DNA from 4 places in the Bradyrhizobium sp. 195 genome. Region 1 is predicted to be linked to each of the others. Evidence: predicted binding sites of a transcription regulator. Region 1 holds the regulator's gene; each other region holds the start of a gene.
The links. The regulator PhoB, encoded in region 1, activates phosphate uptake and scavenging genes when phosphate is short. The targets are predictions, from matches to a motif close to TGTCATNNANCTGTCAT.
Positions count from the first base shown of each region.

Region 1 (7,075 bases):
CGAGTACGCCTATGCCAAGCAGAACAAGCTGACCTACACCGGTCTCGTCAACAAGGCCGGCAAGCCGGTGCAGCCGACCGTCGAAGCGTTCCAGGCGGCCGCCTCCAACGCCGACTGGGCCAAGGCGCCCGGCTACTACGTCATCCTGACCGACCAGCCCGGCGAGAAGTCCTGGCCGATCACCGCGGCGACCTTCATCCTGATGCACAAGTCCGCCACCGACAAGGCGGCCTCGCAGGAAGCCATCAAGTTCTTCCGCTGGGCCTTCAAGAGCGGCGGCAAGGCGGCCGAGGAGCTCGACTACATCCCGATGCCGGACAGCGTCGTCCAGCTGATCGAGAAGACCTGGGCTGCCGAGATCAAGAGCTAACCGCTCCTTGCCCGGACATCACTCCGGGAGCTCGAAAAACCTCCGCTCCGGATCGGCCTTACGCCGTGTCCGGAGCGCAAGACCAAAAGAACCGGCAACAAGCGTATATAACGGGCACAGGGGATCGGCGTGGCAGAAATGGCCGTTCAGAGCGATATCATCGACGACGCCGGACCGTATGACCGCGCCAAGGCCTTGAGCGCGTTCAAGCTCGGCGACGTCACCTTCTACTGGATCACGCGGCTGTCCGCGATCTCGGTGCTGTTGATCCTCGGCGGGATCATCCTCTCGCTGATCGTCGGTGCGTTCCCGGCGATCAGGGAATACGGCCTTTCCTTCCTGTGGACGCAGCGCTGGGCGCCGTCGGCCGATCCGCCCGTGCTCGGCGCGCTCGGGCCGATGTACGGCACGCTGGTCACCTCCTTCATCGCGATGCTGATCGCCATTCCGGTCGGTCTCGGCATTGCGATCTTCCTCACCGAGCTCTGCCCGCAATGGCTGCGCCGCCCGATCGGCATGGCGATCGAGCTGCTCGCCGGCATTCCCTCGATCATCTACGGCATGTGGGGCTTCTTCGTGCTGGGCCCGTTCCTGGCCAACACCTTCCAGCCCTTCATGATCAAGATCTTCGACGGCGTCCCCGTGCTGGGCGCGATCTTCGCAGGTCCCCCGTCCTATCTCAGCACGTTCAATGCCGCGCTGATCCTCGCCATCATGGTGCTGCCCTTCATCACCTCGATCTCGGTCGACGTGTTCAAGACGGTGCCGCCGGTGCTGAAGGAGGCCGCCTACGGCGTCGGCTGCACCACCTGGGAAGTCGTGCGCAGCGTGGTGATCCCCTACACCCGCGTCGGCATCATCGGCGGCGTCATGCTGGCGCTGGGCCGCGCGCTCGGCGAGACCATGGCGGTGACCTTCATCATCGGCAACTCGTTCCGCATCTCCTCGTCGATCTTCGCACCGGGCACCACGATCTCGGCGGCGATCGCCTCCGAGTTCGCCGAGAGCGATGGCCTGCACCAGTCCGGCCTGATCCTGCTCGGCCTGTTGCTGTTCGTGCTGACGTTCTTCGTGCTGGCCGCCGCGCGGCTGATGCTGATGCGGCTGGACAAGAAAGCGGGGAACTAACGTCATGGCCCTCAATCCGATCTATTCGCGCCGCCGCCGCAAGGACATCGTCATCCGCGGGCTCTGCTTCGCCGCGGCCGCCTTCGGCGTCACCTGGCTCGCGCTGATCCTGATCACGCTGCTCTACAACGGCCTCGCTGGCCTGAACCTTCAGGTCTTCACCGCCGACACGCCGCCGCCCGGCTCGACCGAGGGCGGCCTGCGCAACGCCATCGTCGGCTCGATCATCATGACCGTGCTCGGCGTCGGCATCGGCGCACCGCTCGGCCTGTTCGCCGGCACCTATCTCGCCGAGTACGGCCGCAACGACAAGCTGACCTCGGTGATCCGTTTCATCAACGACATCCTCTTGTCGGCGCCCTCGATCATCATCGGCCTGTTCATCTACGGCGCGGTGGTGGTGCCGATGCGCGGCTTCTCGGCGATCGCCGGCGCGCTGGCACTCGCGGTCATCGTCATCCCGGTGGTGGTACGCACCACGGAGGACATGCTGCTGCTGGTGCCGAATCCGCTGCGGGAAGCCGCCAGCGCATTGGGCCTTCCGCGTTCGCTGGTCATCAAGCGCATCGCCTATCGCGCGGCACGCTCGGGCCTCATCACCGGCGTGCTGCTCGCCACCGCCCGCGTCGCCGGCGAGACCGCGCCGCTGCTGTTCACAGCGCTGTCGAACCAGTTCTTCAGCCTCGGCCTGGACAAGACGATGGCCAACCTGCCGGTCACGATCAACAATTTCGTCCAGAGCCCTTACGCCTATTGGAAGCAGCTCGCCTGGAGCGGTGCGCTGCTGATCACCCTGACCGTGCTTGCCCTGAACATTGGCGCGCGCATCATCGGCGCCGAGAGGACTGCAAAATGAGTGAAATGTCTGTTTCCGTGAGCGCGCCGACCGTTCATCCCGGCTCGCAACCGCTGCCCGAGGCACCGGCCAAGGTCACCGCGCGCAACCTCAACTTCTACTACGGTGAGCACCATGCGCTGAAGAACATCAATCTGGCGCTCGGCACCCACCGTGTCACGGCCTTCATCGGCCCGTCCGGTTGCGGCAAGTCGACCCTGCTGCGCATCTTCAACCGGATGTATGATCTTTATCCGGGCCAGCGCGCCACCGGCCAGCTGATGCTCGACCAGACCAACATCCTCGACGCCAGGCTGGACCTCAATTTGCTGCGCGCCCGAGTCGGCATGGTGTTCCAGAAGCCGACGCCGTTCCCGATGACGATCTACGAGAACATCGCCTTCGGCATCCGCCTCTACGAGAAGATCTCGAAGTCCGAGATGGACGACCGCGTCGAGAAGGCGCTGCGTGGCGGCGCGCTGTGGAACGAGGTCAAGGACAAGCTCAACGCCTCCGGCCTGTCGCTCTCCGGCGGTCAGCAGCAGCGCCTCTGCATCGCGCGCACCGTCGCGGTGCGGCCCGAGGTGATCCTGTTCGACGAGCCCTGCTCGGCACTGGATCCGATCTCGACCGCCAAGGTCGAGGAGCTGATCCAGGAACTGTCCGACAACTACACGATCGCGATCGTCACCCACAACATGCAGCAGGCGGCGCGCGTCTCCGACAAGACCGCCTTCATGTATCTCGGCGAGCTGATCGAGTTCGACGACACCAGCAAGATCTTCACGTCGCCGACCGACCGGCGCACGCAGGATTACATCACCGGCCGGTTCGGCTGAGGAGACGGAACATGGGTACTGAACATACCGCCAAGGCTTTCGACACCGACCTCCAGGAGCTCACCCGCCTGGTCGCCGAGATGGGCGGGATCGCCGAGCGCATGATCGTCGAATCCGTCGACGCGCTGATCCGCCGCGACGTCGCGCTCGGCCAGCGCGTCGTCACCATCGACGCCGAGCTCGACGCGCTGCAGAAGCGCATCGAGGAACGCGCCGTGCTCACCATCGCCCGCCGCCAGCCGATGGCGGTCGATCTGCGCGAGATCGTCGGCGCCATGCGCGTTGCGACCGACCTTGAGCGGATCGGCGACCTCGCCAAGAACATGGGCAAGCGCGTCGCCGCGCTGGAGACCGACTTCCATCCGCTGAAGCTGTTCCGCGGCCTGGAGCACATGACCGACCTCGTGCAGCAGCAGGTCAAGTCGGTGCTGGACGCCTATGCCGCGCACGATCTGCCGGCGGCGATGGCGGTGTGGAAGGGCGACGAGGAAGTCGACGCGATCTGCACCTCGCTGTTCCGCGAGCTCCTCACCTACATGATGGAGGATCCGCGCAACATCTCGTTCTGCATCCATCTGATGTTCTGCGCCAAGAACATCGAGCGGATCGGCGACCACGCCACCAACATCGCCGAGACCGTGTTCTACATGATCGAGGGCCAGGCGATCACCGACAAGCGGCCGAAGGGCGACATGACCACCTTCGCCACGACGATCCCGAATAGCTGAAGACCTCAAGGAGCGACGACACCATGGGCGCACGCATTATGGTGGTTGAGGACGAGGAAGCTCTCACCGAGCTTCTTCGCTACAACCTCGAGGGCGACGGCTATGACGTCGAGACGGTCATGCGCGGCGACGACGCCGACACCCGCCTCAAGGAGCACATTCCCGACCTGATCGTGCTCGACTGGATGCTGCCGGGCCTGTCAGGCATCGAGCTGTGCCGCCGCCTGCGCACCCGCCCCGAGACCAAGCAGCTGCCGATCATCATGCTCACCGCGCGCGGCGAGGAGAGCGAGCGCGTACGCGGTCTTGCGACCGGCGCCGACGACTACATCGTCAAGCCGTTCTCGGTGCCGGAGCTTTTGGCGCGCGTGAAGGGTCTGCTCAGGCGCGCCAGCCCCGAGCGGCTCGCCACCGTGCTCGCCTATGGCGATATCGAGCTCGATCGCGACAAGCGTCGCGTCGCGCGCTCGGGCCGGCCGATTGATCTCGGCCCGACCGAATATCGGCTGCTGGAGTTCTTCCTGGAGCATCCCGGCCGCGTGTTCTCGCGCGAGCAGCTGCTCGACAGCGTCTGGGGCCGCGACATCTACATCGACGAGCGCACCGTCGACGTCCATATCGGCCGCCTGCGCAAGCTGCTCAATCTCGGCCGCGAGCAGGACCCGATCCGCACCGTCCGCGGCGCCGGCTACGCGCTGGATGATCGCTTCGCGAAGGCTGAGCAGACGTAAGGTTTGCGGGCTGTTGCCACAACGTCGGTGTCGTCCCGGACAAGCGAAGCGCCGATCCGGGACCCATAACCACAGGCAGCGGTTGTTTTTGCGAAAAGGTAACTCCGAGTCCCCGTAACCACATCTTGCGGTGGCTATGGGTCCCGGATCTGCGCGCGCTTGTGGCGCGCTTGTCCGGGACGACATCGAGTTTGTTGAGCCATCATCAGATGACGGCTCTCTCTTGATCTCAGAACAAGCTTACCGCGGGCCCGGCTTGGCCGGTGCACGACGACGGTCCGCCGCGGGCTGATACGCCACGCGCGAGTGCTGGGCGCAATAGGGCAGGCCGGAGAGCGCCTTGCCGCCGCAGAAGAAGAAATCCGGGCTCGAGGGATCGCCGACCGGCCAGTGGCAGGTCGCCTCGTTCAGCTCGAGCAGCGACAACCTCTGGCTCATCGGCACCACGTTGTCGTAGGTGACAGGCTCTGCCTCCACCTCGACCTCGAAGGCCTGCGCCAGCGCGGTGTTGCCGCGCGCAATGGGGCGGGTCACGCGCATCATGTGCTGCGCGGGACGCGCCTTGCGCGGGCGGGGCGCTGCCGACGAAGGGCTCTTGGCGCGGCCGGACAGACCGAGCCTGTGCACTTTGCCGATCACGGCATTGCGGGTCACATTGCCGAGCTCTGCTGCGATCTGGCTGGCCGAAAGTCCGGCCTCCCAGAGCTTTTTCAGCTGCTCGACGCGATCATCGGACCAGGTCAAAACCGTCATTGCACCCTTTCCCTCGCTGCCGGCCAGCCATCCTGGGGCCTTGCAGCGAATGCCTAAGCCTTCAAAAACCCGTGCCGTCAGAATCCCTTAAGGCTCGCCGGGCGCGTGACTGACGCCCGAACGTTTACGCCGGTACAAGAGGACTCTTGGGATCAGAACCGCTGCACGAGATGTCGTATCTGACAATCCAAACGCTACAATATGGCGTGACTCCCGCGCAAGAGTCCGCCGACTCGCTTCCACATGTTCCGTGGTGAAAACCCGCAAAATCGGCACCGCAAGACTACGGATTCAGCGTTTCCTGAGGCTTTCCGGGCGGCATTGACACCCGTCTTGCCAAGCATAAGATAGTCCTGCGTGCCGCCCTTAAAAGGCGGCACGTTTCGTTTTCCGGGCCGGTCAATGGTGCGTTGCGCAATGCACGCGTCACACCGTCCGCAACATTCAAGTGATCGTCATGACTAACAGCGCAGCGCCGCATTTGCTCCCCGTTTTCGCCAGGGCCGACCTCGGTTTCGAACGCGGCGAAGGCTGCTGGCTGATCGCGACCAATGGCGATCGCTATCTCGATTTCACCTCGGGAGTCGCTGTGAATGCGCTCGGCCATTGCCACCCGCATCTGATCAAGGCGCTGCAGGAGCAGGCGACCAGGCTCTGGCACATGTCGAACCTGTTTCAGAGCCCGGACGGCGAGAAGCTCGCCGTGCGCCTGTGCAATGAAAGCTTCGCGGACTTCGTGTTCTTCTGCAATTCCGGCGCCGAAGCGCTGGAGGGTGTGATCAAGCTGGTCCGCCATCATCACTTCTCCAAGGGCCATCCCGAGCGCTACCGCATCATCACCTTCGAAGGCGCGTTCCATGGCCGTACGCTGGCAACGCTCGCGGCGACCGGCTCTGCAAAATATCTCGAAGGTTTTGGCCCGCCGATGGACGGTTTCGACCAGGTCCCGCATGGTGACCTCGAAGCCGTGAAGAAAGCGATCGGCCCCGACACTGCCGGCATCCTGATCGAGCCGATCCAGGGCGAGGGCGGCGTGCGCTCGGCGACGCCTTCTTTCCTCAAGGCGCTGCGCCAGCTTTGCGACGAGAAGGGCCTGCTGCTCGCATTCGACGAGGTGCAGACCGGCATGGGCCGCAGCGGCGATCTCTTCGCTTACAGGCGCACCGGCGTCACACCTGACGTGATGTCGCTGGCGAAGGCGCTCGGCGGCGGCTTCCCGATCGGCGCGGTGCTGGCGACCGCGGATGCGGCTTCCGGCATGGGGCCCGGTTCGCACGGCTCGACCTTCGGCGGCAATCCGCTGGCGATCTCGGCGGCCAATGCGGTGCTCGACGTCATGCTCGAGCCCGGCTTCTTCGACCACGTGCAGAAGATGTCGTTGCTGCTCAAGCAGAAGCTCGCCTCCGTGATCGACCGCCATCCCGATGTCGTCAGCGAAGTCCGCGGCGAGGGCCTGCTGATCGGCATCAAGGCCGTTGTGCCGTCGGGCGATCTCGTGGCCGCCTTGCGCGGCGAGAAACTGCTCACCGTCGGCGCGGGCGACAATGTCGTGCGCTTCCTGCCGCCTCTGATCGTCACCGAGGCCGAGATCGAGGACAGCGTCATCAGGCTCGAGCGCGCCTGCGCTGCGATCTCGTCCAGTTTGACCAAGCGGGTGGCAAGCTGATGAGCAAGTCGCCGAAACACTTCCT
Region 1 covers NZ_CP082161.1:494,244-501,318, forward strand. The annotation lists gene pstS (phosphate ABC transporter substrate-binding protein PstS) at 1-370, shown strand, start outside; gene pstC (phosphate ABC transporter permease subunit PstC) at 509-1,498, shown strand; gene pstA (phosphate ABC transporter permease PstA) at 1,503-2,354, shown strand; gene pstB (phosphate ABC transporter ATP-binding protein PstB) at 2,351-3,172, shown strand; gene phoU (phosphate signaling complex protein PhoU) at 3,184-3,900, shown strand; gene phoB (phosphate regulon transcriptional regulator PhoB) at 3,924-4,631, shown strand; gene IVB26_RS02230 (GcrA family cell cycle regulator) at 4,872-5,384, opposite strand; gene IVB26_RS02235 (aspartate aminotransferase family protein) at 5,842-7,050, shown strand; gene argF (ornithine carbamoyltransferase) at 7,050-7,075, shown strand, end outside.

Region 2 (7,075 bases), 680 kb from region 1:
TGCCGCGGACACGGCTGCCGATGCTGCGGCTTGCGATCGCCAACATCCACCGGCCGGGTGCGCTGACGCCGTCCGTCGTGCTGTCGCTGGGGCTCGGGCTCGCCGTGCTCGTCACCATCACCCAGATCGACGGCAATCTGCGCCGGCAATTCCTCGCGGCGCTTCCCGATCAGGCGCCGTCGTTCTTCTTCATCGACATTCCGAGCACGCAAGCCGAGCAGTTCGACCTCTATCTGCGCCAGATCGCGCCGGGTGCGAAGGTCGAGGACGTGCCGATGCTGCGCGGACGCATCGTCGCGGCGCGCGGCGTTCGCGCCGAGGAGCTCAAGCCGACCACCGATTCCGAATGGGTGCTGCAGAGCGACCGCGGCCTGACCTATACCGGCGAGCTACCGAAGGGTTCCAAGGTGGTCGAGGGCGAATGGTGGAGCGCGGACTATTCCGGCCCGCCGCTGGTCTCGATGGAGAAGAAGATCGCCGACGGATTAGGCCTCAAGCTCGGCGACGAAGTCGTGGTCAATGTGCTCGGCCGCGACATTCCGGCTAGAATCGGCAATCTGCGCACCATCGACTGGCAGGGACTCGGCATCAACTTCGTTCTCGTGTTCTCGCCGAACGCCTTCAAGGGCGCGCCGCACACCCACATCGCGACGCTGACGGAAGCGGGCGGAAATGCGGCAGGCGACGGCAAGATCATCAAGCAGGTCGCCGACGCCTACCCGATGGTGACGAGCGTGCGCGTACGCGAGGTGATGGAGACGGTCGGCTCGGTGGTGACCAATCTGGCGCTGGCCATTCGCGGCGCCAGCGCCGTGACCTTGATCTCGGCGATCCTGGTGCTGGGCGGGGCGCTCGCCGCCGGCCATCGCCACCGGGTCTACGATGCGGTGATCCTGAAGACGCTGGGCGCGACGCGGCTGCGGCTGCTGGGCGCCTATGCGCTCGAATATCTCCTGATCGGGCTCGCCACCGCATTGTTCGGCGTGATCTCCGGCAGCATCGCGGCCTGGATGATCGTGACGCGGCTGATGACGCTGAGCTTCGTCTGGCAGGCCGGCAGCGCGGCGGGCGTGGTGGCGGCCGCCCTGGTCGTCACGGTCGGGCTCGGGCTTGCCGGCACGCTGCTGGCGTTGAACAAAAAGCCCGCCACGGTGTTGCGGAATTTGTGACAAATTGAAGCGGAGGATCAAGCCGGGCGGAATCCCCCCGGTTTCCGCAATTAACCACATCGCTTGTCAGGCTCGCGTCAGGATCGCCGCCAAGGGCGACATTCAGCCGCGCGTGGAAGGTTGCAGCGAATGTGTTAGTTTCCCACATATCGAATGGGTTCGGAGCCCCGATTGTTAGCCAAAATTTAGTCGGTTGGCATCGGTATCCGAGATAGAATTTGACGAACCGGCGGCGTGGCGACCCTCATGCCGGACCGGACCAACCAACGGGAATTCGACCATGTCGGACCTAGACCGTAACTACGCTTCTCCTTTCGGCAGGGCCGCCGGGCGTGTTGACGCCGCGACGGTCGATGCCGGCCTGCGCGCCTATATGCTGCGCATCTACAACTACATGAGCATTGGCCTGGCCATCACCGGCCTTGCCGCGCTCGGCGTCTACATGGCTGCCGTAACAGACGTGCCGACCGCGGACGCCGTCCGCGTCGGCAAGCTGTTCCTGACGCCGTTCGGCTACGCGATGTTCGTCAGCCCGCTGAAGTGGCTGTTCATGCTCGCGCCGCTCGCCATGGTGTTCGTGATCTCGGCGGGCATCAACCGTCTCGCGCCCTCGACCGCCCAGATCCTGTTCTGGGTATTCGCGGCGCTGATGGGCATCTCGCTGTCGTCGATCTTCCTGGTGTTCACGCACACCTCGATCGTTCGGGTGTTCTTCATCACCGCGGCGACCTTCGGCGCGCTCAGCCTCTACGGCTACACCACCAAGCGTGACCTGACCGGGATGGGCTCGTTCCTGTTCATGGGCCTGATCGGCATCATCATCGCGAGCCTGGTGAACCTGTTCCTGGCGAGCTCGTTGCTGCAGTTCATCGTGTCGGTGGTCGGCGTGCTGGTGTTCGCGGGCCTCACCGCCTGGGACACCCAGCGACTGAAGAACGACTACATCTACGGCTACGCCTCGGCCGGCGGTGAGATCGCGGAGCGTGCGGCCATCACCGGCGCGCTGTCGCTGTACCTGAACTTCATCAACCTGTTCACGCTGCTGCTGCAGCTCCTCGGCCAGCGCGACTAAGCGCTCAACCGAGTGAACGACATGAACCCCGGCCGAAAGGCCGGGGTTTTTGTTTGGGCCGGGAAAGCGCCGTGCGCGCGTAGCCCGGATGGAGCGTAGCGCATCCGGGAAAGTCGAGCCCGCGGATGAACCTACCCCGGATTTCGCTGCGCTCCATCCGGGCTACGAGGACGGTCTTTCCCGGTCATTGCGAGCGGAGCGAAGCAATCCAGGAATCTCTCCGCGGAGGCAGCCTGGATTGCTTCGTCGCAAGAGCTCCTCGCAATGACGGCGTACGGGGATGCAGCGGTGCCCCTTCCAGCCATCGCGGGAAGGCTTTAGTCTTCTTTCCATGTCCGCACCTGAAATCAGGCCCGCCACCGAGGCCGACCTTCCCGCCATCACCGCCATCTACCAGCAGGCCGTCCGCGAGGGCACCGCGACGTTCGAGTTGGAGCCGCCTGAACTCTCGGAGATGACGCGCCGCTATCGCGCGCTGGTCGACGGCGGCTATCCCTATTTCGTCGCCATCCTCGACGGCCGCGTCGCGGGCTATGCCTATGCCGGCGCCTACCGGCCGCGGCCGGCCTATCGCTTCACGGTCGAGAACTCGATCTATCTCGACCCCTCCTTCCACCGTCGCGGCGTCGGCTCGTTGCTGCTGGACCGGCTGATCACCGAATGCGAGGCGCGCGGCTTCCGCCAGATGATCGCGGTGATCGGCGATTCCGCCAATGCCGGCTCGATCGGCGTGCACACCAAAGGCGGCTTCAAGATGATCGGCACCCATCCCAATGTCGGGCTGAAATTCGGCCGCTGGCTCGACACGGTGATGATGCAGCGCGACCTCGGCGAGGGCGCGAGGAGCGTGCCGGGGAAGTAGGTCTCATAGGGTGGGCAAAGCGGAGCGTGCCCACGATTTACGGCGATCGAGAAAGGACGTGGGCACGGCGCGGTGCGCCTTTGCCCACCCTACGGCACCGGACGTGTGGCTAGACCACCGCCAGTTTCCGATCGATCACCAGCAGCACGCGCTCCAGCTCGTGGCCGCGGCGCAGGATCAAGCCCGTCGCCGAGATCACGCTGTACATGCCCTGCTTGCGCGCCAGCCGCGGATCCTTCTCGATGCGATAGATCGGCACTTCCGAGGCACGGCGATAGACCGAGAACACGGCGCGATCCCTGAGGAAGTCGATGGCATAATCGCGCCACTCGCCGTCGGCGACCATGCGGCCGTAAAGATTGAGAATGCGGTGCAGCTCGAGCCGGTTGAAGGTCACCCGGTTCGACTGCTGGGCGCTGGCTGCGGCGGGACGCGCCGCCGCGCGCTGCTCGCTCGGATCAGCATCCTCCGACAGACTCATGGGAAGCGCGCCTCCTCGTCGCACGACATGATCGCGTCCGCGAAAACCGTCCCCGGAACCGCAGATCATGACAGTGATATGATTGCGCCAACCGTTCCCCGCTGCAAGGCTCTTGATGGAACTCGCTACTCAACTTATCGGAATGAGCGCACACGCAGGAGTGGAACTTCCTCGCGGCAAACCGTCACGGGATCGTTAGCAGGAATCATACTCTCGCCGCTTTTCCGCCCAGCGACTGCCGCCCTGCATTGCGAAAAGACTCACGTGCGTTGACCCGGTCCTTTCGGTTCCGGATTCCTCAGCCCCCAGCCCCCCGGGGTCGAACAGGATCGGGTCTGTACGCGCAACAAGGAGGGCCAACGCAAGTTGGTCCTTTTTTGTTTGTGTCGGAATGTTTCCGGCCGCGACCGATCTTCTCACCAAACATCCGCGCGAAGACTCGCTCTCCTCATCTTGAGGAGCGCGCTCCTGCGCGCGCTCTCTCCATGAGGAGTTAGTACGAGCGTAGCGCTAGAGAAATTCGAATCAGTGCAGCGACGTGTACGCCGCGCCCAGCATCGGGCCGGGCTTCTCTCGGCTGCCGTCCTGGACATAGACCACCGCGCCGTCGACGCCGTCGCGCGTGAGGTTCTCGATCGGCACCGTCCAGCTTTCCGAACGCCCGGTCCAGTCACCGACCTTGAGCAGGTTGCGCACCACGTTGTGATAGGTGACCTGCTGCCCGCGATTCTCGCCGCGGGAGATCGCGATCGGCACCGACTTGGCGATCGAGCAGATCCAGACCTCGCCATGCGAGGCTGCGGGCTCGTTGCTCGCGGCCACCGACACGTTGATCTGCTTGCCCGCGAGCGACATCGTCACCGGCACGCTCATCACGCCGGCGCCTTTGTCGGTCTTGCCGATGGCATTCTCGATGCCGGTACGGTCGCTGCCGATGACGTGAGTCGAGCCGTTGACCACGACCTGCGGCGTATAGACCTCGCGGTCGCCGCGCATGCGCGAATAGGCACGCTGGCGTGCAGAGAAGCGCGAATCCGCCAGCGTGTCCTTCCAACCCAGATAGTCCCAATAATCGATCGGCATGCTCAGCGCGATGATCGACGGGTCTTTGGAGAGATCGCCGATGATCTGGTCCGCGGGCGGACATGAGGAACAGCCCTGCGAGGTAAACAATTCGACAACGGCGCGGGGATCAGCCTGCGCAGGACGGATGACAGCGACGATCGCACAGATGCCGATAGCGCCCGACCAGAGGGCACCGGACCAACGTGAAACCAGATGAGAAGCCGTCATTGTTGTCATGTCGAACGCCGCACACCATTGCTCGTGGGAAGGGAGATCTTATCGCCGGACGGTCACCGTAGTCTTACGGGGCGCGGCACACTCGACCGCCCAGGCAGACCGTCCAAAGGGAGGTTTCCGCCGGGCGGGCCCATCTAAAGCATGCCGCAAACGCACGAAGGCGGCCTTGTGATAGGCCGCCTTCGTTTAACCTTCTACTCACGTCGCGGTGAGCCACCGTTCACAAATTCGCGCGCGAAAGCGCGGTAAGCGCGCTTTGCGCTGTTGTTCGAGCATGATCTTTCCGGAAAACCGCTGCGCACTTTTCCGGATCATGCTTTAGGCCGCGAGCTTGCGCAGCACGTAGTGCAGAATGCCGCCGTTCCGGTAGTAGTCGAGCTCGTCCAGCGTATCGATGCGGCAAAGCAGCGAAACGCGCTGCAACGAGCCGTCGCCGGAGACGATCTCCGCGGTCAGCTTCTGGCGGGGCTTCAGTTCGCCGACGAGACCGCGCAGCGTGACCTTCTCGTCGCCCTTGAGGCCGAGCGACGACCAGGAGGTACCCTCCTCGAACGTCAGCGGCAGCACGCCCATGCCGACCAGGTTGGAGCGGTGGATGCGCTCGAAGCTCTGGCAGATCACGGCGCGCACGCCGAGCAGACGCGTGCCCTTGGCAGCCCAGTCGCGCGAGGAGCCGTTGCCGTATTCGGCACCGGCGAACACCACCAGCGGCACCTGCTCCTGCTGGTACTTCATCGCGGCGTCGTAGATCGACATCTGCTCGCCGTCGGGCCAGTGCTTGGTGAGACCGCCTTCCGGAATGTTGCCGTCGGCGCCCTTGAGCATGAAGTTCTTGATGCGGATGTTGGCGAAGGTGCCGCGCATCATCACTTCATGGTTGCCGCGGCGCGTGCCGTACTGGTTGAAGTCGGCCGGACGCACCTGGTGCTCGCTGAGATATTTTCCGGCGGGCGAGGTAAGCTTGATCGAGCCGGCCGGCGAGATGTGGTCGGTGGTGATCTTGTCGCCGAACATGGCGAGGATGCGCGCCTCGACGATGTCGGTGACCGGCTCCGGCTCCTTCTTCATGCCGTCGAAATAGGGCGGGTTCTGCACGTAGGTCGAAGACATGTTCCAGCGATAGGTCTCGCTCTCGACCGTCTTGATCTTGCGCCAGTTGGTATCGCCCTTGAACACGTCGGCATACTTCTTCTTGAAGATCGACGCGGTCACGAACTTCTTCATGAAGGCGTTGATCTCCTTCGTCGTCGGCCAGATGTCCTTGAGGTACACCGGCTTGCCGTCCTTGCCCTCGCCGAGCGGCTCGACCGCGAGGTTCTTGGTGACGCTGCCCGCGAGCGCGTGGGCGACGACCAGCGGCGGCGAAGCTAGATAGTTCGCCTGCACGTCCGGCGAGACACGGCCTTCGAAATTGCGGTTGCCGGAGAGCACGGCAGCCGCGACGATGCCGTTGTCGTTGATGGACTTCGAGATCTCCTCAGGCAGCGGACCGGAATTGCCGATGCAGGTGGTGCAGCCGAAGCCGACCAGGTTGAAGCCGACCTTGTCGAGATCCTTCTGCAGACCGGAATCGGCGAGATAGCCCGCGACGACCTGGCTGCCCGGGGCGAGCGAGGTCTTCACCCACGGTTTTGCTTTCAGGCCCTTCGCGGCGGCATTACGAGCCAGCAGACCGGCGCCGATCAAGACGCTCGGGTTCGAGGTGTTGGTGCAGGAGGTGATGGCGGCGATCACGACGTCGCCATGACCGATCTCGAAGTTCTTGCCTTCGACGGCAAAGCGCTTCGCCGGCTCTTCGGCCTTCTTGTACTCGGTGCCGAGCGCAAGCGAGAAGCCTTCGGCAACCGACGGCAGCGCGATGCGGCCTTCGGGGCGTTTCGGACCGGCCATCGACGGCACGACGTCGGCGAGATCGAGCGTCAGCGTTTCCGTGAACACCGGATCGGCCGACTTGGCAGTGCGGAACAGCCCTTGCGCCTTGGCGTAGGCCTGCACCAGCGCAACGCGCGGCGCGGCGCGCCCCGACGTCTTGAGATAATCGATCGCGGCGGCATCGACCGGGAAGAAGCCGCAGGTCGCGCCGTATTCGGGCGCCATGTTGGCGATGGTGGCCTTGTCGGCAACGGAGAGATTGTCGAGGCCGGGGCCGAAGAATTCGACGAACTTGCCGACGACGCCGAGCTTGCGCA
Region 2 covers NZ_CP082161.1:8,129,928-8,137,002, forward strand. The annotation lists gene IVB26_RS37850 (ABC transporter permease) at 1-1,169, shown strand, start outside; gene IVB26_RS37855 (Bax inhibitor-1/YccA family protein) at 1,450-2,241, shown strand; gene IVB26_RS37860 (GNAT family N-acetyltransferase) at 2,573-3,103, shown strand; gene IVB26_RS37865 (DUF2794 domain-containing protein) at 3,213-3,584, opposite strand; gene IVB26_RS37870 (DUF1223 domain-containing protein) at 4,110-4,886, opposite strand; gene acnA (aconitate hydratase AcnA) at 5,205-7,075, opposite strand, start outside.
Region 2: the regulator PhoB is predicted to act here: its motif matches at 3,652-3,668, upstream of IVB26_RS37865 (DUF2794 domain-containing protein).

Region 3 (7,075 bases), 3.6 Mb from region 1:
ACGCCGGCGCGCAGGGCTTGGCCGTGCGGGTCGAGGCCGGGGAAGGACGGCAGCAGCGAGGGATGGATGTTGAGCATCCGCCCGTACCAGGCTTTTGTGAACTCGGCCGTGAACAGGCGCATGAAGCCGCCCAGACAAATCAGCTCGATACCGTGCTGGTCGAGCGCCGCCTGCAGCACCTTTTCGAAGCCGGCGCGGTCCTTGCCGAACGGCTTGCTCTCGATCACCAGCGTGTTGACGCCGCTCGCTTTGGCCCGCTCCAGGCCGAGCGCATCGGCCTTGTTCGAGATGACGAGCGAGATCTCGGCCGGGAAATCGGCTGCGGTTGCGGCCTTGATCAGCGCGGCCATGTTGGAGCCGCGGCCGGAGATCAGGATGGCGACGCGGCGCTTCATCATAGCGCCAGTCATTACAGTGCCATGTCGAGGTGACCGTTATAGACGACGCGGTGCTCGCCCTCGGCCGGAATCACGGTACCGAGCTGCGCCACCGTCTCACCGGCGTCGGTGAAGACCTCGATCACCTTGTCGACCTTGTCGGGCTCGACGATCGCGATCATGCCGATGCCGCAATTGAACGTGCGCAGCATTTCCAGCTCGGCGATGCCGGCCTGAGCGGCGAGCCATTTGAACACCGGCAGCACCGGCAGGCGCGCAAGGTCGATGCCGACGCCGAGAGTCTTCGGCAGCACGCGCGGAATGTTGTCGGTGAAGCCGCCGCCGGTGATGTGGGCGAGCCCCTTCACCGCGCCTGTCTCGCGGATCGCGCGCAGGCAGGATTTGACGTAGAGCTTCGTCGGCGTCAGCAGCGCGCCGCCGAGCGTCATCACGGGCGCGAACGGCGCCTGTGCCTCGAAGCCGAGCCCGGATTGCTCCACGATCTTGCGCACCAGCGAGAAGCCGTTGGAATGCACGCCCGACGAGGCGAGACCAATCACGGCATCGCCTGCGGCGATATCCTTGCGCGGCAGCAGCGTACCCCGCTCCGCCGCACCGACGGCAAAGCCGCCGAGGTCGTAATCGCCGTCCTTGTAGAGTCCCGGCATCTCGGCGGTCTCGCCGCCGATCAGGGCGCAGCCGGATTCGCGGCAGCCCTCCGCGACGCCCGCGACGATCGCGGCCGTGGCCTCGGGGTCGAGCTTGCCGCAGGCGAAATAGTCCAGGAAGAACAGCGGCTCGGCGCCCTGCACCACGAGGTCGTTGACGCTCATGGCGACGAGGTCGATGCCGATCCCGCCGTGCAGCCCGGTCTCGATCGCGATCTTGACCTTGGTGCCGACGCCGTCGGTGGCGGCCACCAGGACGGGGTCCTTGAATCCGGCCGCCTTGAGGTCGAACAGGCCGCCGAATCCGCCGATCTCGGCGTCGGCGCCGGGCCGTGCGGTGGCGCGCACCATCGGCTTGATCAGGTCGACCAGGCGGTTGCCCGCATCGATATCGACGCCTGAATCGGCGTAAGTGAGGCCGTTTTTGCGGTCGGTCATGCCCGATTTCCAGTGGGTTTGCGGCTGGTTACGTCGAATTCCGGGGACGCGCAATGGCTCGCATGGCGCCCCTCCGTATACTATGTAGAGATATCAACCGGTTCAGCCTCCAAAGGGCCGAATTCGAGGTCAGGCCGGGTGCCGGGAAGCGCTTTCGTGAGTATTCCGAACATCATTACCTTGGGCCGCATCATGCTGGTCCCGATCATCGTCTGGGCCATCGTGTCGAGCCAAATGGAGGTGGCGTTCGCCGTCTTCCTGATCGCCGGTATCAGCGATGCCGTGGACGGCTTCCTGGCCAAGCGCTTCAACATGACGAGCGAGCTCGGCGCCCTGCTCGATCCGCTCGCGGACAAGGCGCTGCTGGTCTCGATCTACATGGCGCTGGGCATCTGGGGCGCGATTCCGCGCTGGATCGTGATCCTGGTGGTGTCGCGCGACATCATGATCGTCGCCGCCGTGATCGTATCCTGGCTGTTCGACCGGCCGGTCGAGATGAAGCCCTCGAAGGTGTCCAAGCTCAACACCGTTGCACAGGTGTCGTTCGCCGCCTTGGTGCTGGCGGCGCTTGCCTTCGGCTTCAAGCCGGCTCCTTATGATATCATCCTGATGGGTCTCGTGACGGTCTTCACGCTCTCCTCGGTGTCACTCTATCTGGTCGAGTGGCTGCGGCACATGAGCACGATCGAGGCCAAATGAGAGCGGATGCGGCCCGCAAAAGGCCAACTCCCGCTCGATTAAGTCGAATCCTTATCCAGCAAGCCGGCACGCCGGCATGGAGCAAAGCAAGCGTGGCAGGCCGCGTCCATCCCCGACAATTGGCGTTTTCGCTTCCGCATGCGGAGAGCCTCAGCCGGGACAACTTTCTTGAAGGCCCTGCCAACGCGGCCGGTCTCGGCCTGATCGACAGCTGGCCGGAATGGCCGAACCGGATCATGTGGCTCGCCGGTCCGGAGGGAAGCGGCAAGAGCCATCTCGCCGCGATCTGGGCCGAGGTATCAGGTGCCCGCTCAACCTCGGCCAATGCACTGACTGCCACAGCCGTTCCGGGCGCGCTCGCCACCGGCGCGCTGGTCGTCGAGGATCTCAAGGTGGGGGAATTCGACGAACGCGCCCTCTTCCACCTGATGAATCTCGCCCGCGAGGACGGCGCCTACGTCCTCTTCACCGGACGTGAGGTGCCGGTCTCGCTGGAGATCGAGCTCCGCGACCTGCGCTCGCGTTTGCGCGCCGTGCCCGTGGTCGCGTTGTTGCCGCCCGACGACCAGCTCTTCCGCGGCCTGATCGTCAAATTCTGCGCCGACCGCCAGCTCGCCGTGGACGAGAGCGTGGTCGGCTACCTCGCCACCCGCCTGGAGCGGTCCTCGGCCGCCGCCCGCCAGGCCGTCGAACTGCTCGACAGCGAGGCCCTCCGGCTCGGCCGCCCTGTCACAAGGGCGCTGGCCGCCGAGCTCTTGCGGGACGCCTGATCGGCCTGCGCGGCCGCCCCCACGCCAGACCCGCTTGACGCGGCGGAGCGGCGGAACATCAATGTCATCGAAACGTCATCGCTCTAACACATGCTCCCGCCGGTTTTGCGCGTAAGTCGCAAATTGGGGCGAACTGGATGGACCGACTTCTGATGGATTCTGCGCAAGCTGTTGAAGTTAAAGAGAAAGCCCCCGAGGCCGAAGGCCTGCCGGCGATCGCATCGAGCCCCGAACGATTCATCAACCGCGAGCTTTCCTGGCTGCATTTCAACCGCCGCGTCCTGGAGGAATCGGTCAATCCGAGCCACCCCATGCTCGAACGCGTGCGATTCCTGTCGATTTCAGCGAATAACCTCGACGAATTCTTCATGGTCCGCGTCGCCGGCATCAAGGCCCAGGTGCGCGAGGGGATTGCCGAGCGCAGCCCCGACGGCCTGACGCCGTCCGAGCAGCTCGCGCTGATCAACCGCACCGTCTCGCAGCTTGCCTCCGACCAGCAGGCGATCTGGCGCGATCTGCGCGGCACGCTGGCCGACGTCGGCATCGTCCTGGTCGACGGCAAGGACGTCACCAAGGCGGAACGAACTTGGATCGAGGATTACTTCCTCAACAACGTGTTCCCGCTGCTGACGCCGCTCGCGATCGACCCGGCTCACCCCTTCCCGTTCATTCCGAGCCTCGGCTTCACGATCGCGCTCCAGCTCACGCGCGCCGCCGACGGCAAGCAGATGAACGCGCTGATCCGCATGCCCGGCAAGATCGACCGCTTCATCCGCCTGCCGACCGAGGGCAAGGCCGTCCGGCTGATCTCGCTGGAGCAGGCGACCGGCCTGTTCATCAATCGCCTGTTCCCCGGCTACAATCTCCACGGCCAGGGCGCCTTCCGCATCATCCGCGACTCCGAGCTCGAAATCGAGGAAGAGGCCGAAGACCTCGTCCGCCTGTTCGAGACTGCGCTGAAGCGCCGCCGCCGCGGGTCGGTGATCCGGCTCGAGATCGACGGAAAGATGCCGGAAGAGCTGCGCAACTTCGTGCAGCATGCGCTCTCGGCCGCCGACGACGAGGTGTTCCTGGTCGACGGTGTGCTCGCCATGAACGAGCTCTCGCAGCTCACCCGCCTCGACCGGCCCGATCTCGAATTCACCCCTTACGTGCCGCGCCATCCCGAGCGCGTGCGCGAGCATGGCGGCGACATCTTTGCCGCGATCCGGCAGAAGGACCTCGTCGTCCATCACCCCTACGAATCCTTCGACGTGGTGGTGCAGTTCCTGCAGCAGGCGACGCGCGACCCCGATGTCGTCGCCATCAAGCAGACGCTCTACCGCACCTCCAGCAACTCGCCGATCGTGCGCGCGCTCGTGGAAGCCGCCGAAGCCGGCAAATCCGTCACGGCGTTGATTGAGCTGAAGGCGCGCTTCGACGAGGAAGCCAACATCCGCTGGGCGCGCGACCTCGAACGCGCCGGCGTGCAGGTCGTCTACGGCTTCCTCGAACTGAAGACGCACGCAAAACTCTCGATGGTGGTGCGCCGCGAGGGCGGCAGCCTCACCACCTACGTCCACACCGGCACCGGCAATTATCACCCGGTCACCGCGCGCATCTACACCGACCTCTCCTACTTCACCTCCGATCCGACCATCGGCCGCGATGCCGCGCGCGTGTTCAATTTCATCACCGGCTATGCCGCGCCGAGCGATCTGGAAAAGATGGCGGTGTCGCCGCTGACCTTGCGCAAGCGCATCATCGAGCACATCCAGGGCGAGACCGCGCATGCACGGCACGGCCGGCCCGGTGCGGTCTGGATGAAGATGAACGCGCTGGTCGACCCCGACATCATCGACGCGCTCTACGAGGCCTCACAGGCCGGCGTGCAGGTCGAGCTCGTGGTGCGCGGCATCTGTTGCCTGCGTCCCGGCATTCCCGGCCTGTCCGAGAACATCCGCGTCAAGTCGATCATCGGACGCTTCCTGGAACACGGCCGAATCTACTGCTTCGGCATGGGTCAGGGCCTGCCGAGCGCCAAAGCGGCTGTGTATATCTCCTCGGCCGACATGATGCCGCGCAACCTCGACCGCCGCGTCGAGGTGCTGTGTCCGCTGCAAAATCCGACGGTGCATCAGCAGGTTCTCGAACAGATCATGGTCGCCAACCTGAAGGACAATGAGCAGAGCTGGCAATTGTTGCCGGACGGGTCCTCAACGCGTATGAAGACCGCGAAGGGCGAGGAGCCTTTCAATGTCCACAACTACTTCATGACAAATCCGAGTCTGTCTGGCCGTGGAAAGTCGCTCAAGGAATCCTCGCCGCGTCGTCTCACGCGCCGGAACGAACGCCATCAATCCTGATCAGGGATTTCCGACGTGAAGCGGCCGCGCAAGCGCGGCTCGAGCGTCGCAGTCATTGACATCGGTTCCAACTCGGTCCGTCTCGTCGTCTACGAGGGGCTGACGCGGAGCCTCATTCCGATCTTCAACGAGAAGACGCTGTGCGGCCTCGGGCGCGAGGTGCAGAGCACCGGCCTGCTCGCGCCCGACGCCGTCGACAAGGCGCTGACCTCGCTGAAGCGATTCCGCGCCTTGTGCCGCGTGATGCAGGTCGGACGCGTGTTCGCGATCGCGACCGCCGCCTGCCGCGACGCCTCCAACGGCCCCGATTTCATCGCCAAGGCCGAGCGCATCTGCGCCGTCAAGATCGAGATCCTGTCGGGTCCGCGCGAGGCGCGGCTGTCGGCACTTGGTGTGATCTCGGGCATCCATCACCCCGACGGCATCGTCGGCGATCTCGGCGGCGGCTCGCTCGAATTGATCGACGTGCGCAAGAACAGCGTGCGCAGCGGCGTGACGCTGCCGCTCGGCGGACTCGCGCTCCAGGATCTCGCACACAAATCGCTCAAGCGCGCCGATCGCATCGTGCGCGAGGCGCTCGACGAGGTGCCGCAGCTCACCGCGGGCCGCGGCCGCACTTTCTACGCGGTCGGCGGCACCTGGCGCGCGCTCGCGCGCATTCACATCATCCAGAGCGGCTATCCGCTCCAGGTGATGCACGGCTATTCGATTTCCGCGGCTGAGGCGCTCGATTTCTCGCGCCGTCTCCGGCGCCTTGCGGCCGCAGACATGCTCGCCGATATCGAGAGCGTTGCGGACGCGCGCCGCCCGCTCCTCACCTATGCGGCGCTGGTGCTCGAGCACATCATCCTCGTGGCGAAGCCGAAGACCATCGTGTTCTCGACCTTCGGCGTGCGCGAGGGCCTGCTGCACGAGAAGCTGCCGGAGGCGGAACGCAACAAGGACGGCCTGATCTGCGCTGCCGAAGAGCTGAATCAGTTGCTGTCACGCTCGGCCAAGCACGCCCGCGAGCTGATCGCCTGGACCGACCGCCTCGCGCGCGTCGTGAAGCTGCGTGAGACCGATGAGGACCGCCGGCTGCGCCACACCGCGTGCCTGCTGTCCGACATCGGCTGGCGCGTGCATCCCGATCATCGCGGCGAGCAAACACTGAGCCTCGTCGTCAACGGCAATTTCGGCGCGATCACCCACACCGAGCGCGCCTTCGTCGGGCTGTCGGTGTTCTATCGCTATGCGGGCCTGAGCGAGGAAAACCAGCCGCCGGTCACCATGCAGGAACTGCTGACGCCGGCGCAGCTCGAACGCGCGCGCCTCCTGGGCGCTGCGTTCCGCGTCGCGCATCTGATCTCAGCGGCGCGGCCGGGCGTCCTGCCAGCCACGCATTTCCGCAGCCTGGGACGCAAACTGATGCTGGTGTTCGAGCACCGCCTCGGCGATCTCGTCGCCGACCGCGTCGGCAGCCGTTTTCGCGCGCTCGCCCGGCTGGTCAGCCGCGCCGGCTCGATCGTGAGGCGGTAGCATCGGCTGAAGAAGCGCTCACCTCTCCAGCGAGGAGAGGTGACGTGTGCATCCCTCGGAAACGCCTACTCCGCCGACGCCCTGGCGTGCCGCTCGGACGATTCCAGTGCGGCGGCGCTCAGGCTGCGCCGGCGCCAGATGGTGCCGACGACCAGCACGACGACCACGCCGAGGATCGCGCAGAGATATTCGCCGCCGGCGCCGCCATGGCCGAATTGCGGCGGGATGCGCAAGGCACCGAGCATCGAGTCGAGCGAAGC
Region 3 covers NZ_CP082161.1:4,136,163-4,143,237, reverse strand. The annotation lists gene purN (phosphoribosylglycinamide formyltransferase) at 1-395, opposite strand, end outside; gene purM (phosphoribosylformylglycinamidine cyclo-ligase) at 410-1,483, opposite strand; gene IVB26_RS18990 (CDP-alcohol phosphatidyltransferase family protein) at 1,640-2,182, shown strand; gene IVB26_RS18985 (P-loop NTPase family protein) at 2,275-2,952, shown strand; gene IVB26_RS18980 (RNA degradosome polyphosphate kinase) at 3,105-5,297, shown strand; gene ppx (exopolyphosphatase) at 5,313-6,815, shown strand; gene IVB26_RS18970 (TerC family protein) at 6,881-7,075, opposite strand, start outside.
Region 3: the regulator PhoB is predicted to act here: its motif matches at 3,015-3,031, upstream of IVB26_RS18980 (RNA degradosome polyphosphate kinase).

Region 4 (7,075 bases), 170 kb from region 1:
TCTGGATCACCGTCGCATCGTCAGTCGCCGTGGTCGTGGCGACGCCCGCGGTCTTGGCAAAGAATTTTCGGATCGAGATCGCGTTGGTGGTGTCGTCGGAGCCCTGGTCGATCACCTTCAACACGTCGGCGGGACCGATGATCGCCGCCGTCACCTGCACGCCGCCGGTGCCCCAGCCATAGGGCATCGGCATTTCGCGGCTGGCGAACGGCACCTGGTAGCCGGGGATCGCGATCGCCTTCAGGATGGCGCGGCGGATCATCCGCTTGGTCTGCTCGTCGAGATAGGCGAAGTTGTAGGCGGGCGCGTTCATTCCGCGGCCTCCTTCATGGCATCGGGCGCTTGGGCCTCCGCGAACTCCTGACGCAGCTTGCGCAAAAGCCCGAGCTCGGACTGGAAGTCGACATAATGCGGCAGCTTCAGATGCTCGACGAAGCCGGTGGCTTGGACGTTGTCCGAATGCGACATCACGAACTCCTCGTCCTGCGCCGGTGCACGCACCTCCTCGCCGAGTTCGCGGGCGCGCAGTGCGCGATCGACCAGCGCCATCGACATGGTCTTGCGCTCGCTTTGGCCGAAGGCGAGGCCATAGCCGCGGGTGAAGCACGGCGCTTCCGTCGCAGAGCCCTTGAACTGATTGACCATCTGGCACTCGGTCAGTTCGATCGAACCCAGCGGCACGGCGAAGCCGGCGTCTTCCGCGACGAATTCCACCTCGACCTCGCCGAAGCGGATCTCGCCGGCAAACGGATGGTTGCGGCCATAGCCACGCTGGGTGGAATAGCCCATCGCCAGCAAAAACCCTTCGTCGCCGCGCGCGAGATTTTGCAGACGCAAATCGCGGTCGGCCGGGAAGTTCAGCGGCTCGCGGGTGAGATCGCCGACGCTGGCGCCATCTTCGGCCTGCGGCGAGGATTCGATCAAGCCGTCGCGGCCGAGAATGTCCGTCACGCGCGGCGTCGGCGCCGTGGACGCATCAGCAGTCGCCGGCGCCTCCGGCACAAAACCTTGCGCGAGCGAGGGATCGAGCAGGCGGTGGGTATAGTCGAAGGTCGGCCCGAGGATCTGGCCGCCCGGAATGTCCTTGAAGGTCGAGGACACCCGCCGCTGCACGCGCATCGCGCCGGTGTCGACCGGCTCGCTCGCACCGAAACGCGGCATGGTGGCGCGGAAGGCGCGAACCAGGAAGATCGCCTCGATCAGATCGCCGCGCGCCTGCTTGATCGCAAGCGAGGCAAGCTCGCGATCGTAGAGCGAGCCTTCACTCATGACACGGTCGACGGCGAGGCCAAGCTGCTCCGAGATCTGGTCGAGCGTGAGCTCCGGAATGCTTTGGTCGCCGCGCCGCTTGTGTGCGAGCAGGCGATGAGCGTTCTCGATGGCGCGTTCGCCGCCTTTGACTGCGACATACATGCTTCAGCTTCCCTTGCTCACGACGCGCGTGGTGCGGGGGATCGCCACCACGGCGTCATCGGCGACCAGCACGACATCGATGCCGCGTGGAAACAGCGCCTCGTTGACATGCAGGCGCTCGAACAGATCGAACGGCTTGATCGACGCCTGGAGCGTCGCGGCGCCGTCGATGCCGGGGCCGCGCAGCTCGAAGCCGCGGCCTGCATCAAGGCGCTCGACCTGGATGATCAAGGTGGTCGAACGATCCGGATATTCGCTCGTCCCGAGCGCAAAGCGTTCGAGCGGCGGAAGCGCTCCGCCATCGCTGATCAGCGCGAAGCTCGCGATGGAGGAATCCTGCACCACCGGCGCGCCGGTGTGGAATTTCAGCCATTTCACCACGTCCACGCTCTCCGCCATCCGCGAGTCGAGCCAGAGCGGCGTGTCGTGATCGAACAGCGTCAGTGCGATCGCGGCGGTGCCGCGCATCATCCTGTCGGGCGTCCCCGCTCCCGGCACGATGCGCTGGACCGAGCCGGGCCGCGCCATCGCGTCCATCACCGAGCGAAAGGTCGATTGCGCCGACAGCACCTTGTCGGCGAAACCCGGTGGCAGTTCCGCAATCGTGGTCATGATCTCACCCCTCACCGCGCACCATGGTGTAGAAATCAACCTTCGTCGCAGCGGTCTCGGCCGCCGCCTGCGTGCGCCTCGTCATAAGCTGCTCACGCAACGGGGCGATAACGTCCCGCTCGACCGCCGCGCTGAAATCACGGGACTGCACCAGCGCATCGCACAGGGCGATCAGCCGCGCCTTCTCACCGTCGCGTCCGAGCGTGTAGCCGAAACCGACCTCGCCGCTCGCAAGCCGGACCGCCGCGCGCGACACCGTGGCTTCGCCGAGGTTGAAGGGCGCGCCGTCGCCGCCGGCCCGGCCGCGCAGCATGACGAGGCCGTTTTCGGGCGCCCGCAGATCCTGATGGGCCGGCAGGGCCAGGTCGCGAGCCAAGTCGCGGAGGCGGGCGGCGATCTCGCCCGCCTCCGCGTGCGCCAGCACGGCCATCGCGGCCTTGCGCTGGGCTTGCTGGTCGTTGTGTTGCGTCACCGGATCCACCGAACTTGCCGATTCTAAGTTGTCTATGATAATAGACAACTTCATAAGTGAGCGCCATGACTGTTTCGTGACAAAGCCGTGATTTCTGGGCTAGGCTGACCGGCGATATGAGCATGCAAGACACTGCATCGTCGGGCGTCGCGCTATGGCGCCTCGTTGCCGACGGCATCGAGCGCGGCATCGCCGACGGCCGCTTTGCGGCCGGCGACAAATTGCCGGGCGAGATGGAGATCGCCGAGACCTATCGCGTCAACCGCCACACCGTGCGGCGCGCGCTCGCAGCCCTTGCCGAACGCGGCCTGGTGCGGGCCGAACGCGGCAGTGGAACCTATGTCGAGGCGCAGAAGCTCGCCTATCCGCTGCGCTCGCGCACCCGCTTTTCCGAGATCGTCGGCGCCGAGGGGCGCGAACCGCATGGCCGGATGATCGAGGCAACGGAGGACGTCGCGACGCGCGAGCTGGCGCGGGAGCTCGGATTGAAGGCCGGCGCGCCGCTGGTGCGGATCGAGGCGATCCGCCTTGCCGATCGCACGCCGATCTGCGTCTCCACCACCTGGCTGTCGGCCGTGCTGTTTCCCGACGCGGGCGCCGTGTTCGCAGCGACGCGCTCGATGACGAAACTGCTCGAACATTATGGCGTGCGCGACTATCGCCGCGGCGCGACCCGGATCACCGCCGGCATCGTCGACGCAACCGACGCGGCCCGGCTCGATCTCGCGCTGGGACGGCCGATCCTGGTGGTCGATGCCACCGACCACGATCTCGAGGGCAAGCCGCTGCTGACCAAGCACTCGCGGTTTGCCGCCGAGCGCGTGGAGTTCTTGGTAGAGTCGTAGCGGCGCTCTTTCCGGCGAGCCCGGACTCGTAGGGTGGGCGAAGGCGCACTTGCGCCGTGCCCACGATCTCTCTCAATCGTTAAAGGTGGTGGGCACGCTTCGCTTTGCCCACCCTACGGCACCGCTGGTCAGGCGACAGCACGCCTTCCAATAATCGCAAACCGCAGCTTGCCGGAGATGAAATCGATCGCGGCGACCGCGACCAGGATCATCAGGATCAGGAACGACACCTTCTGCCATTCCAGCACGCGGATCTGCTCGGCAAGCTGGAGGCCGATGCCGCCGGCGCCGACGATGCCGATGATGGTGGCCGAGCGCGTGTTGGATTCGATGAAATAGAGCACCTGGCCCGCGATCACGGGCAGGACCTGCGGCAACAGGCCGAAGCGGATCTCGTGCAGTGGGCTGCCGCCGGAGGCGCGGATGCCTTCGACCTGCTTCTGGTCGGCGCCCTCGATCGCCTCCGAGAACAGTTTTCCAAAGGCGCCGAAATCCGACACCGCGATGGCGAGCACGCCGGCGAACGGCCCCAGCCCGACGACGTTGATCCACACCAGCGCCCAGATCAGCGTGTCGACGCCGCGGATCGAATCCAGGACGCGGCGAACCGGAAAGCGCAGGAGCTTCGACGGCACCACGTTGCGCGCGGCGAGCAGGCTGACCGGAAGTGCGAACACCGCAGCCAGCGTCGTGCCGAGCAGCGCGATCGAGAGAGTCTCGCCGAGCGCCTTCAGGTAGATCGGCAGCGAGGAGCCGGGATCGGGCGGGATCATCATCATGCTGATCCAGCCGAGCTGGCTGAGACCTGCGATGAATCGCGACGGCGAAAAGTCGAGATCGACGAGGCCGTAAATGAGGATCGCGAACGCCGCGACGATCATCGCCGGCATGGCGAGGCGCGCCGAGGCGGGCCGGTCGAACACGTCGGGGTAGCGCGCCCGAAGCTCTCGCGTATCGACCTCGTGCGGCCTCGTCACGTGCGCGCCTCCCCGCCGAACAGGCGGCCGCGCAGCCAGCCGGTGGTGATGTCGATGATGAAGACGGTGATGATGATGGTGAGCAGGATCGCGCTGACGTCCGAATAGTAGAACTTGCGGATGGCGACCACGAGCTCCTGGCCGATGCCGCCGGCGCCGACGAAGCCCATCACGGAGGCTTCGCGGACGTTGATCTCGAAGCGCAGCAGCGCGTAGCTGGCATAGCCCGCCGTCACCTGCGGTACCACGGCAAAGCGCATGCAGGACAGCCAGCTCGCGCCGGTCGAGCGGATGCCCTCGACAGGCTTCATGTCGGCGTTCTCGACGATCTCCGAGAACAGCTTGCCGAGCGCGCCGGTGGAGTGGATGGCGATCGCGAGCACGCCCGCCATCGGTCCCAGACCGAAGGCGATCACGAAGATCAGCGCGAAGACGATGCCCGGAACGGTGCGGGCGAATTCGAGCAGGCGCCGCACCGTGAAGCGCAGCCAGGGTGCAGGCGAGGTGTTTTCGGCCGCGAAGAAGTTGAGGCAGAATGCCAAGGTCGCACCGATCAGCGTGCCAACATAGGAGATCAGCAGGGTCTCGCCCAGCATCTTCAGCCATTTGCGCCAGCCCCACAGCCACTCGCCGACATCGGTCCAGACGCGTTGGCCGTTGTCGAGCGTGAGGATGCGGTCGAAATAGCTGATGAAGTTGCCGAAATAGGTGAAGAGCGTGCGCAGATTCACTTCGGCGCCGATCGCGGCGAGCAGCAACGCCGCGGCGAAGATCACGATCCCCGACAGCAGGCGGAGCCGCCTGCGCCCGACCGCCCGGCGATAGGCGGCGTTGAGCACGGCGAGCTGCTGCTCGGGAAGGATCGAAACCGCTGTCGTCATCGGCCTGAGATTAAGTCCCGTCAAAGAAAGAGCCGGGTCGATGGACCCGGCTCCAGTGGCATCGTCCCGATAGTTAGGACGCCTTCTTTTTACGCAGCGCGTCGACGAACTTGATCAGCTCGATCGTGCCATCCCAATCCTTGGTGGTGGCGGGATGAAAGCCCTTCTTCTGGCCGTCGGAAAGACGGTCGAACGCGGCCTTGTCCTTGGCCGGCGCGTCGAAGAATGCTTTCGCGATGGCGGCCTTGGCGTCTTCCGGCAGCTCCGAATTGTAGGCATAGGGTCCGTTGATGATCGGCGCCGACTTGTGGATGATGCGGAAATCGTCCTTCTTCATCGCCGAGCCGTCGGCATTCTTCAGCATGCCCTTGGTCAGCATCTGCGCCAGCGTGGAATCGTCGTCGCTGGTCCACTGGTTGGCGGCGACGTCGACCGTGCCCTGCGACAGCGCCAGCATCGCGTTCTCGTGGCTGCCGGTGAAGACGACCTTGCTGAAATAAGTGTCGGCATCGTGGATGCCCATCTTGTCCAGCTCGAAGCGCGGCACGTTGTTGCCGGAGGTCGAGTTCGGATCGACCAGGCCGAGATTCTTGCCCTTGAGATCATCGATCTTCTTGTAGGCGCTGCTCGCCTTTACGAAGAATACCGAATAGTAGCCGGTCGAGCCGTCGGCGTTGATGTCGTTGGCGAAGGCGTCGGTCTTGACGCCGGTCAGGCGGGCGCGGGCGAACGAGGCCGAGCCGTAGCTGGCGACGTGGATGTTGCCGGCGCGCTGGCCTTCGATGACCGCGGCGTAGTCATTGGCGATGCGCAGCGTGACCTTCACGCCCAGTTCCTTGGAGAGATAGCTCACGAACGGCGCCCAGCGCTCGGTGACGCCGGAGGCGTTCTCGGCCGGGACGACCGCAAAGGTCAGCTCGGGATATTTGGCCTTCCAGTCGTCAGCGGAGGCGGAGGCCGTGAGCGCGAGCGCGGCGGCGCCGGCAAGGATTAATCTGCGAGTGATCATGATACCCTCTTCATCGGTTTGGGTCGGTTGACGCAAAGACTTGCAAAAGAAACAGACGTCGCTCAGGCGGCCGCGGCCGTTCCGAGCGCGGGGACGCCCGCGGGCGCCGGGACAGGCATGCCGCCCATGACATCGGCGGCTTCGAGATCGTAGAGTTCGCGCGCGACGTGATCGGTCAGCGCGGACGGTGCCCCGTCGAACACCACGCGACCCTGCGCCATGCCGATCAGGCGATCGCAATAGCTGCGCGCCAGATCGAGCGAATGCAGGTTGCAGAGCACGGTGATGCCGAAATGCTTGTTGATGCGCAGCAGCGCATCCATCACGATCTTCGTGTTGCGCGGATCGAGCGATGCGATCGGCTCGTCGGCAAGGATGATGTCGGGCTGCTGCACCAGCGCACGCGCGATCGCCACGCGCTGCTGCTGGCCGCCGGAGAGCTGGTCGGCGCGCTGGGCGGCGAGCGATGCGATGTCGAACTGTTCGAGTGCGGACATCGCCAGCGCCTTGTCCTGCTCCGGCCACGCTTGCGACAGCGAGCGCCAGGCCGGCATCGTCGCAAGCCGTCCCATCAGGACGTTGGTGAGGACATCGAGCCGGCCGACCAGGTTGAACTGCTGGAAGATCATCGCCGAACGCGCCCGCCACTGCCGCAGCTCCTTGCCGCGCAGTGCGGTGACGTCGATGCCGTCGAACAGGATGCGCCCATCAGTCGGCGTCACCAGGCGGTTGATGCTCCGCAGCAGCGTCGACTTGCCGGCGCCGGACCGCCCGATCACTCCGACGAACCCGCCGGGGGAAACTTGAAACGAGGCGTCGTCCACCGCGGCTTTTGCGCCGAAGCGACACGTCAGACCATCCACCAC
Region 4 covers NZ_CP082161.1:662,264-669,338, reverse strand. The annotation lists gene IVB26_RS03085 (alpha-D-ribose 1-methylphosphonate 5-phosphate C-P-lyase PhnJ) at 1-313, opposite strand, end outside; gene IVB26_RS03080 (carbon-phosphorus lyase complex subunit PhnI) at 310-1,413, opposite strand; gene phnH (phosphonate C-P lyase system protein PhnH) at 1,417-2,025, opposite strand; gene phnG (phosphonate C-P lyase system protein PhnG) at 2,030-2,506, opposite strand; gene phnF (phosphonate metabolism transcriptional regulator PhnF) at 2,614-3,342, shown strand; gene phnE (phosphonate ABC transporter, permease protein PhnE) at 3,471-4,319, opposite strand; gene phnE (phosphonate ABC transporter, permease protein PhnE) at 4,316-5,200, opposite strand; gene phnD (phosphonate ABC transporter substrate-binding protein) at 5,274-6,209, opposite strand; gene phnC (phosphonate ABC transporter ATP-binding protein) at 6,272-7,075, opposite strand, start outside.
Region 4: the regulator PhoB is predicted to act here: its motif matches at 2,563-2,579, upstream of phnF (phosphonate metabolism transcriptional regulator PhnF).